One region of the Paenibacillus thiaminolyticus genome, then DNA from elsewhere that is predicted to be linked to it. Evidence: a T-box and tRNA genes for the amino acid it is inferred to sense, from the RefSeq annotation. Region 1 holds a T-box; the other holds one or more tRNA genes.
What was found. The T-box of region 1 lies ahead of FLT43_RS02350 (alanine--tRNA ligase). A T-box ahead of a tRNA ligase gene usually reads a tRNA of that ligase, here a tRNA-Ala.
Positions count from the first base shown of each region.

Region 2: it has a tRNA-Ala gene. The T-box ahead of FLT43_RS02350 (alanine--tRNA ligase) is inferred to sense a tRNA for this amino acid. The anticodon was not compared.

Region 1 is NZ_CP041405.1:544,180-548,179, forward strand. It holds gene FLT43_RS02330 (hypothetical protein) at 1-67, shown strand, start outside; gene FLT43_RS02335 (hypothetical protein) at 83-388, shown strand; gene FLT43_RS29175 (hypothetical protein) at 694-945, opposite strand; gene FLT43_RS02345 (hypothetical protein) at 1,025-1,351, shown strand; T-box leader at 1,838-2,081, shown strand; gene FLT43_RS02350 (alanine--tRNA ligase) at 2,191-4,000, shown strand, end outside.
Region 2 is NZ_CP041405.1:1,871,337-1,875,336, reverse strand. It holds gene coaE (dephospho-CoA kinase) at 1-142, shown strand, start outside; gene FLT43_RS08505 (lytic transglycosylase domain-containing protein) at 139-723, shown strand; gene FLT43_RS08500 (alpha/beta-type small acid-soluble spore protein) at 775-996, opposite strand; gene nrdR (transcriptional regulator NrdR) at 1,119-1,592, shown strand; tRNA gene FLT43_RS08490 (tRNA-Ala) at 1,684-1,758, opposite strand; gene FLT43_RS08485 (hypothetical protein) at 1,815-2,069, opposite strand; gene FLT43_RS08480 (AraC family transcriptional regulator) at 2,237-3,139, shown strand; gene FLT43_RS08475 (N-acetylglucosamine kinase) at 3,276-4,000, shown strand, end outside.

The DNA of each region.
Region 1 (4,000 bases):
TCAGGAAAGCTACATGCAACGCGAGAAAGAGTACTTCAAATCAGCTAAGAAGCGCTCAGTGATCTGAAGGGATGGAACCGTAGTGTCTACAGCAGTGCAATTACAAGAGGAAATCCAAGACAAAACCTGGGGAGCCCTTCTTAGCGGTAAAGTATCGGAGGAACTGTTACTTTTGTCTGATCCAAACGGAGATTACTACTGGGATAAAGTTAAGGAGAAAAATATCAAATATTTTGTTCGGCAATGTGCAGGTCATCCGTGGGCAAACCATTTTGCATTAGCGCTTATATGTTTGTCCGACCGAAATTTAACACCACAATCGATTATGAATATCACGAGTTCTCTGAATGCTCGATTTCGGGATTTGTTCAATCATTTTTCCTTATGACAATAGAGATTTTAGCGTTCGTACAAAGGCCATTACTAATGCAAAAACCAAGCGAAAAGAAGACACTTCGGCTGTAACTCCGTTATTACCTGAAATAAGGGCAGAGGGGCATCTTAGATGGAATCAAGTGCCGGCTGCGTGAAGCTTACCGTACGGCCATTATGAACGTTAGAGAGCAGCGATTGGCACTTCCAATAGAATTTCATTACCAGAGGTCGAGTATGATGTTGATAGCAGAAAACATCTATTGCCACCGAAGAGATATATTTTTCAGTACCAGTCGAGACACGTTAACGTTATAACACTTAATGCGATCCTTCGTTTTCTTTTGCATGGTATTGTGATTCAATCTGCAGAAGGCAATCAAGTTGTTTTGAAAGCTCATCTGTTGAGACATGCATTTGCGACACATGCGGTTCAAACGGAAAAAATACCGGTCGACATTGTGAAAACGCTGCTCCATCAAAAGGACATTGAGGTGACTTCATACTATTCTGCACCCACAGCTCAACAGGTTTCCGAATCAATAAACTCGCTTCACGAAAACTGGATTTCATATTTCGATATCCAAAAGGGGATTCTTAGGGGACCGGAAGAGCTTAAAGAGATTTATGAAGATTACCGCGAAAAGGTACCATGTCAAAGGTAGTGGGAGGTATATGTACTATTGACTCTGTATGCCCGACTAAAATGGCTTGTGTCGGATGTGGAGCAAAAGTTCCGCGTCCGGAATTTAAAGACGAAATAGCCGCCTTTTATAATTGGGCGGAGGAGAGTGAAAAACGATTTGAGCAGTTGGGTCTACTCCTTGAAGCAAAGAAAATGAAGATCGCAAAAAATAGAGCTAAAAACGAACTTAAGGAAATACAACTGATAGAGAAATCTCAAAGGGATGAGACATATGCGCCGGAAATCCGTATCACCTCCTTACCGAACTGTTTCGGACAAATCAAAGGTTATTGATCCAGAAGGAATAGGTATCCACCAAAACACAATTCGTAAGAACCAAGAACTTCATAATCATTTTCTTCAGTATAGAACAACCAAGGTTTATAATCCGCGTAAAAGGTCATCTAAGCCCTTAGATAATGATCTGGATGCTTTCAAGCACATAAAACAGGATCGCGACATAGATCGAGTCAGACAGCGTTATATGCAGTTAACAAAGCCAGAATTGGTTGATCTACTGATTCTGATGGAACAGTATATTGCATATCAGAATCAGCATTGGCTGAAAAGTCAATTTGAGAAGTTTATCAACGAATGAATCCTATCTCTATCTCTTTAACAAGCAATAGCCTTCAAAATAATTTGGCTAAAGTCAGAGGATGCGAAGCAACCGAATTGCCAAAGCTGATGGTAGAATCGACAGACTTATACCTTATAAAAAACAGTGGAATTAAATTGACGGAGCAAGTTGAGTGTGATAACATTGGTTTAACTTAAAACGAAAAGGCTATGATGAGAAATAGTAGGTATTAGGGATCTCACAGAGAGAAGATGGTTGGTGCGAATCTTCATTGATCTAATAGTGAAGCAGTCTCGGAGCTGTGAACCGAACAGAGGAATCTTAGTAGGCTTCAACGGAGTTCCACCGTTATTCAGGAAACAATATCGGAGATATCCCGTATTGATAGAGTGCAGAGAAATCTGAAATTAGGTGGTAACACGGACATAATAGTTCGCCCTAAGTTGACAAGAAATATGTCAGCTTAGGGCTTTTTTGTTTTATTTCTTCTCGTTTGAATATCTGCAAAATAATTTTCCGAGAATAAATAATAATTGAAATGGAGGTATTGAGCATGGTGAAAATGACACCAGATGAGTTAAGAAAATCATATATTGATTTTATGAAAGGAATAGGGGCTAGCCAAGTGCCCTCTTCTAGCTTGTTACCAGAAAATGATCCCTCAACGTTGTTTACAGGAAGTGGAATGCAACCTATGGTTCCATATTTATTGGGGGAAAAGCATCCGATAGGTAATGAGATTGCTAATATTCAGAAGTGTTTAAGGACAGTGGATATTGATGAAGTAGGAGATACGTCGCATCTGACATTTTTTGAAATGATAGGTCGATGGGAGTTTAAAGCAAATGAAAATAACTATAAGAAAAAGCAAATCGATGCCATTTGGAATTGGCATATTATCGAATTAGGAATTGATCCTGGCAGGCTGTATATCAGTGCTTTTATAGGAAGTGATGATTTGAATATACAGAAAGATACGGAAGCCATTCAAATCTGGTCAGAAAAATTTAAATCAGTTGGTATAGAACCTATCATTGAAGATGATCCCTATCAATATGGAGCATCCAGGGGTGGAAAAATATTTCTATACGATGAAAAAGAAAATTGGTGGAGTCGAGCCGGAAGTCCATTGGATATGCCTGTTGGTGAACCGGGTGGGCCTGATAGTGAAATGTTCTATGATCTTGAACCAGGCGGTGATTCACTGGATCATCCTGCTTCTGTAAGCGAGAGGTTTTTAGAAATTGGGAACAACGTATTTATGTGTTACAAAAAAGAAGACACAGGATTTGTAAAAATGCAAAATCCCAATATTGATTATGGAGGCGGATTAGAAAGGGTTGCAACAGCCCTTAATGGTGACAAGGATATTTATAATACGGTTTTCTTCCTTAATCCCAAGAAAAAATTGATGGAGTTAAGTGGTAAACAATATACTGACGATTTAAAGTCATTTAGAATCATACTTGATCATGTGAGAGCGGCTACTTTTCTAATTAATGATGGTGCGGAGCCAGCTAATAGTGATGCAGGGTATATAACAAGAAGGTTATTAAGAAGGGCGATTCGTGCAGGTAAAAAAATAGGTATACAAGGAAGTTTTGTGGGTGAGTTGTCTGAAGTTTATATAGATGAAGCAACAGCTTATGAAGATTTGATCGGTAATAAAAAGAAAGTTATCGAAATAGTAAATAAGGAAGAAAATCTTTTCTATAGAACTTTACAGCAAGGAGAATTTGAAATACAAAAACATCTTAAGAATAAGGGTAAAGTTACAGGTGCAGATGCCTTTTATTTTTACGAAACATATGGGTTTCCCTTGGAGTTGACGGAAGAGTTTCTAACTGAAAGTGGATATAGCATGGAGGACAAGGCGTCTTATATAGAGGCGGCAAAGAAACATGCTGAAAAGAGCAGAACTGCTTCTGCGGGTAAATTTAAAGGTGGATTAGCTGAACATTCAACAGAAACAACAGCGCTGCACACGGTATCTCATTTATTACTTGCTGGTTTAAGGGAAGTTTTAGGTGATCATGTTCATCAACAAGGAAGTAATATTACTTCAGAACGATTACGGTTTGACTTCAACCATGATGAAAAACTTACGCCAGAGCAAATAGCTGAGGTGGAAAAGTATGTGAATGATGCGATTTCATCAAAAGCAGTTACCTATATTTCAGAGATGCCGAAAATTGAAGCGAAAGAAAGTAATGTTGAAGGGAATTTTTGGGATAAATATCCGGATATCGTTAAGGTGTATACAATCAAAGATAACGAAGGGAAAGTTTGGAGTCGAGAAGTATGTGGAGGACCTCATGTAGAAGATACAACAAACTTAGGAAAGTTCAGTATTAAAAAAGAAC
Region 2 (4,000 bases), 1.3 Mb from region 1:
GGAAGCGTCCGAGCGGCTTCTCTCCCAGTGGGATATTGAGAAGAAGCGGGAACGGGCGGATTACGTCATCGACAACAGCAAGGGAATGGAAGAGACTCGGCAGCAGGTTGAACAGTTCTGGCTTCAGAAAGGCTTGCTATGAACCGAATCATGAATCTGATGCGGAAAAAACGTTTTTTGCTCGTCCTCTTTCTCGGGTTTCTATTTATCATATTCGTACAATCGCAATGGCTGGGCCGCTGGATGTATCCGATTCCATATGAGGATGAGATTCGGAAGCATGCGGGTAAGTACCAGATTGATCCGCTGCTCGTCGCGGCCATCATTCGGGTAGAGACGAATTACCAGGCTGGACAAGAGTCCAGGAAGGGCGCCATTGGAGTCATGCAGCTGATGCCGGAGACGGCCTCATGGGCGATGGATCAGCTCAAGCTTGATTCGCATTGGACGATGGAGGAATTGAAGTACGAGATTGATCCGAACATTCATATCGGAACCTGGTACTTGCAATCGCTGCATAAGCAGTTCAATGGGAACTGGATTGCGGCGATCGCTGCATACAACGCCGGTCCGGGCAATGTGAGCAAATGGCTCCGCAACAAGACGTGGGACGGACGGTTCGAGACCGTGAAGCAGCAGATTCCATATGGGGAAACGAAGCTGTACGTACAGCGCGTGATCCATTATTATGATAAGTATAAGGATGTCTATGGGATCAAATGAATAAGCATCGGACAAGCCGGGTTACCGGCTTGCTCCGATGCTCGCAATGCCTTATTTGAATTGACCTGCTAGTTGTTGCTCCGCGATTTGTACCAGGCGCTTCGTGATGTATCCCCCGATCGAGCCGGTGTCACGGGTTGCCATGTTGCCATAGTATCCGTCTTGCGGAATGGCAATGCCCAATTCTTGAGCGATCTCGAACTTCATTTGCTCGAGAGCTGCAGTTGCTTGAGGTACAACCAGGTTGTTGCTGGAACGGTTGTTTTGGCTCATATCTATTCACCTCCTTGCGGTTGGTAATTGTATTGTGTGCATTCTCGCTAAGTTCATTACAGGTAACGACTGGTATTTTCTATAACATCCGAGTTAGATCGGGAAGAAAGGAGGAACACCATTTGAAATGTCCTTTTTGTGCCCATCTTGGAACGAAAGTGCTGGATTCCCGGCCTGCGAATGATAATAAATCCATCCGGAGGAGAAGGGAGTGTGAGCTGTGCAGCCGCCGGTTCACGACCTTCGAAATGGTGGAGGAGACGCCGCTTATTGTCATTAAGAAGGATGGAAGCCGCGAGGAGTTCAGCCGCGACAAGATGCTGCGAGGCCTGATTCGGGCTTGTGAGAAAAGGCCGGTCTCGGTAGAACGGCTGGAGATGATAGCGTCCGAAGTGGAGAAGCAGCTCCGGAATACCGCTCATGCCGAAGTAGAGAGCCGCATTATCGGCGAGCGGGTGATGGAGCAATTGTATCCGGTCGATGAGGTGGCATATGTGCGATTTGCTTCCGTCTACCGCCAATTCAAGGATATCAATATGTTCATGAAGGAACTGACTCACTTGCTGTCCAAAAATTCATTAGGGGAGCACTCATGAAGAACCCGCATCTTAGAACCCTTGCGGGTTCTTTTGTGTAGACAAAACAAAAAGAACATCTTCATCCAGATGTTCTCGAGTGTAGCTATGATGGTGGAGCATAGCGGATTCGAACCGCTGACCTCTTCACTGCCAGTGAAGCGTTCTCCCCCTGAACTAATGCCCCGTTACCTGTTACATTATACCACCACATGTCTCGAATTGCAACAGGATTTATTTCATTTACTCAGCGAGCATGTCGGATAGATGGACTTGGCTGTCAATTTGTTCCGCGAAGCGGTTCAGACATAAGCAAATGAAGTCTTTTCTGCATACGGGACAAGGAATGGAGAGCAAGCGGCTGATGGTAATTGCTCCTTTGTTGTAGATGACGCGGCATTGAGTGCCATCCTGCAATTTCACTTTGACTTGATACAGGTTGTCTTCATCGTTGCGCTCAATTAACGTCTTTTCCTTTACAATCGGTTGGTAGTTCACGGGTAGGTCACCTGCTCCCTTTAGTTTTTTGCATTTTACATCTTAATGTCTTTTTATTGTCTTTGTCAATTTATTTGTGTACAGGACGCGAAATGTTTTTCTTTGCGGAATTTCCTTTTTTTTGTTGTAATAGAAAGAGAACGTTTCCATTGAGAGGTGAAGCTTGAATGGATCGGAATGTATATACGGAACCCCAGGAAAAGCCGAAGGCCATCATGCCTGATCCGGTGTGCTGGCCTACGCCCATGCCGTACCTCGTATCGACGACGGAAGGCGTGAGTCCAAGCTTTCAACGGCTCCATTGGCATCGCGAATTGGAGATTAATTATATCCGGGGCGGGACAGGATTTTGTGTGATCAATGGTATAAAGTATCAGCTTCAGGCGGGAGATATTATCCTCATCAATGGACAGGACCTGCATCGCGCCTTTGAGACGGATCATCTGGTCATTGACGTTCATATGTTCGATCCCGGGATGCTGGCCATGGAGATGCGTTATGACCATGACTTGCTTCGCCCGTTCCGGGAACAGGGCATACAGTTCACCAACCTGGTCAATCGGGACATGCCGGCATACGATGAATTGATCGCAATCCTCCTCAATATGAAGGAGGAGATGGAAGTGAGGGCTCCATCTTACGCATCCGTCATCCGAGCGCAATTGACCCGCTTTCTCGCCCTCGTCAACCGGCACGGCGCTCTCGCGGAAGGGGAGGCGGCGCCGGTGAAGCACCGAGGAATCCATGCGCTGAAGGAGCTTATTTTAACGATGGAGCTCAATCTGGCTTACCCGTGGACGCTGAAGGAATTAGCCGAGCTGACCCATTTGAGCCCGTCCCGGTTCAGCGCTTTGTTCCAGCAGGCGGTCGGCACGTCGCCGCTTGATTATCTTATCCAACTACGGCTGACCCAAGCGGTTCATTTATTGGAATCATCGGATGAGAAAATTATTGATATTGCATCAGAATGCGGCTTTCGCAACTTATCGAATTTCAATCGTCTGTTCCGGCAGCTATTCGGTGTGTCGCCCAGCGAGATCCGCAATCAGCGAACGAAGAAAAAACAGTAAGATCATATTAGTTTTCACGAGGTTAGTAGTAGTTAATGGGATAAAACAAATTGTAAGGTAGGGATATAGCACAGATGATGTATTCGCACGTGAAGGTGCGGAGGGGTGCATTTGCAGATGAATGGGAGAGAAACCGATGGGCATCTACTTAGGAGTCGACGCAGGAGGGAGCAAGACGCACGCCTTGCTGATCGATGCGGAAGGGAACGTGCTGGGCACCGGCCTATCCGGCAACGGGAATCATCAGATTGACCGTAATGGGGCCGCCCGCAATGTTCGTTCCGCCTGTGAAGCCGCGCTTGCTTCGGCCGGATTAAGGCATGAGGATGTGAACTTTGCCTACTTCGGCCTGGCTGGAGCGGATCGCGAACCGGATTATGTCATCCTGCGGCCGATGATTGCGGAGCTGGGCTTCGCCAGGCATGCGATTGTCTGCGACACGATGATCGGCATGCGTGCAGGTACGGATCGCCCGTATGGCGGCGTAATCATCAGCGGCACGGGCTTCAACAGCGCCGCGCGCAACCGCTACGGCGACGAATTGCAGTATGGAGGCTACGGACATCTGTTCGGCGACGGATTCGGCGCAGGGTCCAGCCTGGCGGTATTGGCGTTCCGCGCGGTCATTCGAGAGTGGGACGGGAGGGGGAAAGCGACAGGACTGACGCCGCTCATTCTGAAGGAAATGAATTACGGCAATGTCGAGGATATGTATACCGATGTGCTGGATAACGGAGTGTCCGTGCCGCGTGATCTGGTTAAATGCTTGTTCGAGGCCGCAGCCGAGGGCGATGCTGTCGCGCAGCGCATATTGGAGGAGGAGGGAACGGAGCTTGGCAATGCGGTCAATGCGCTGATTCG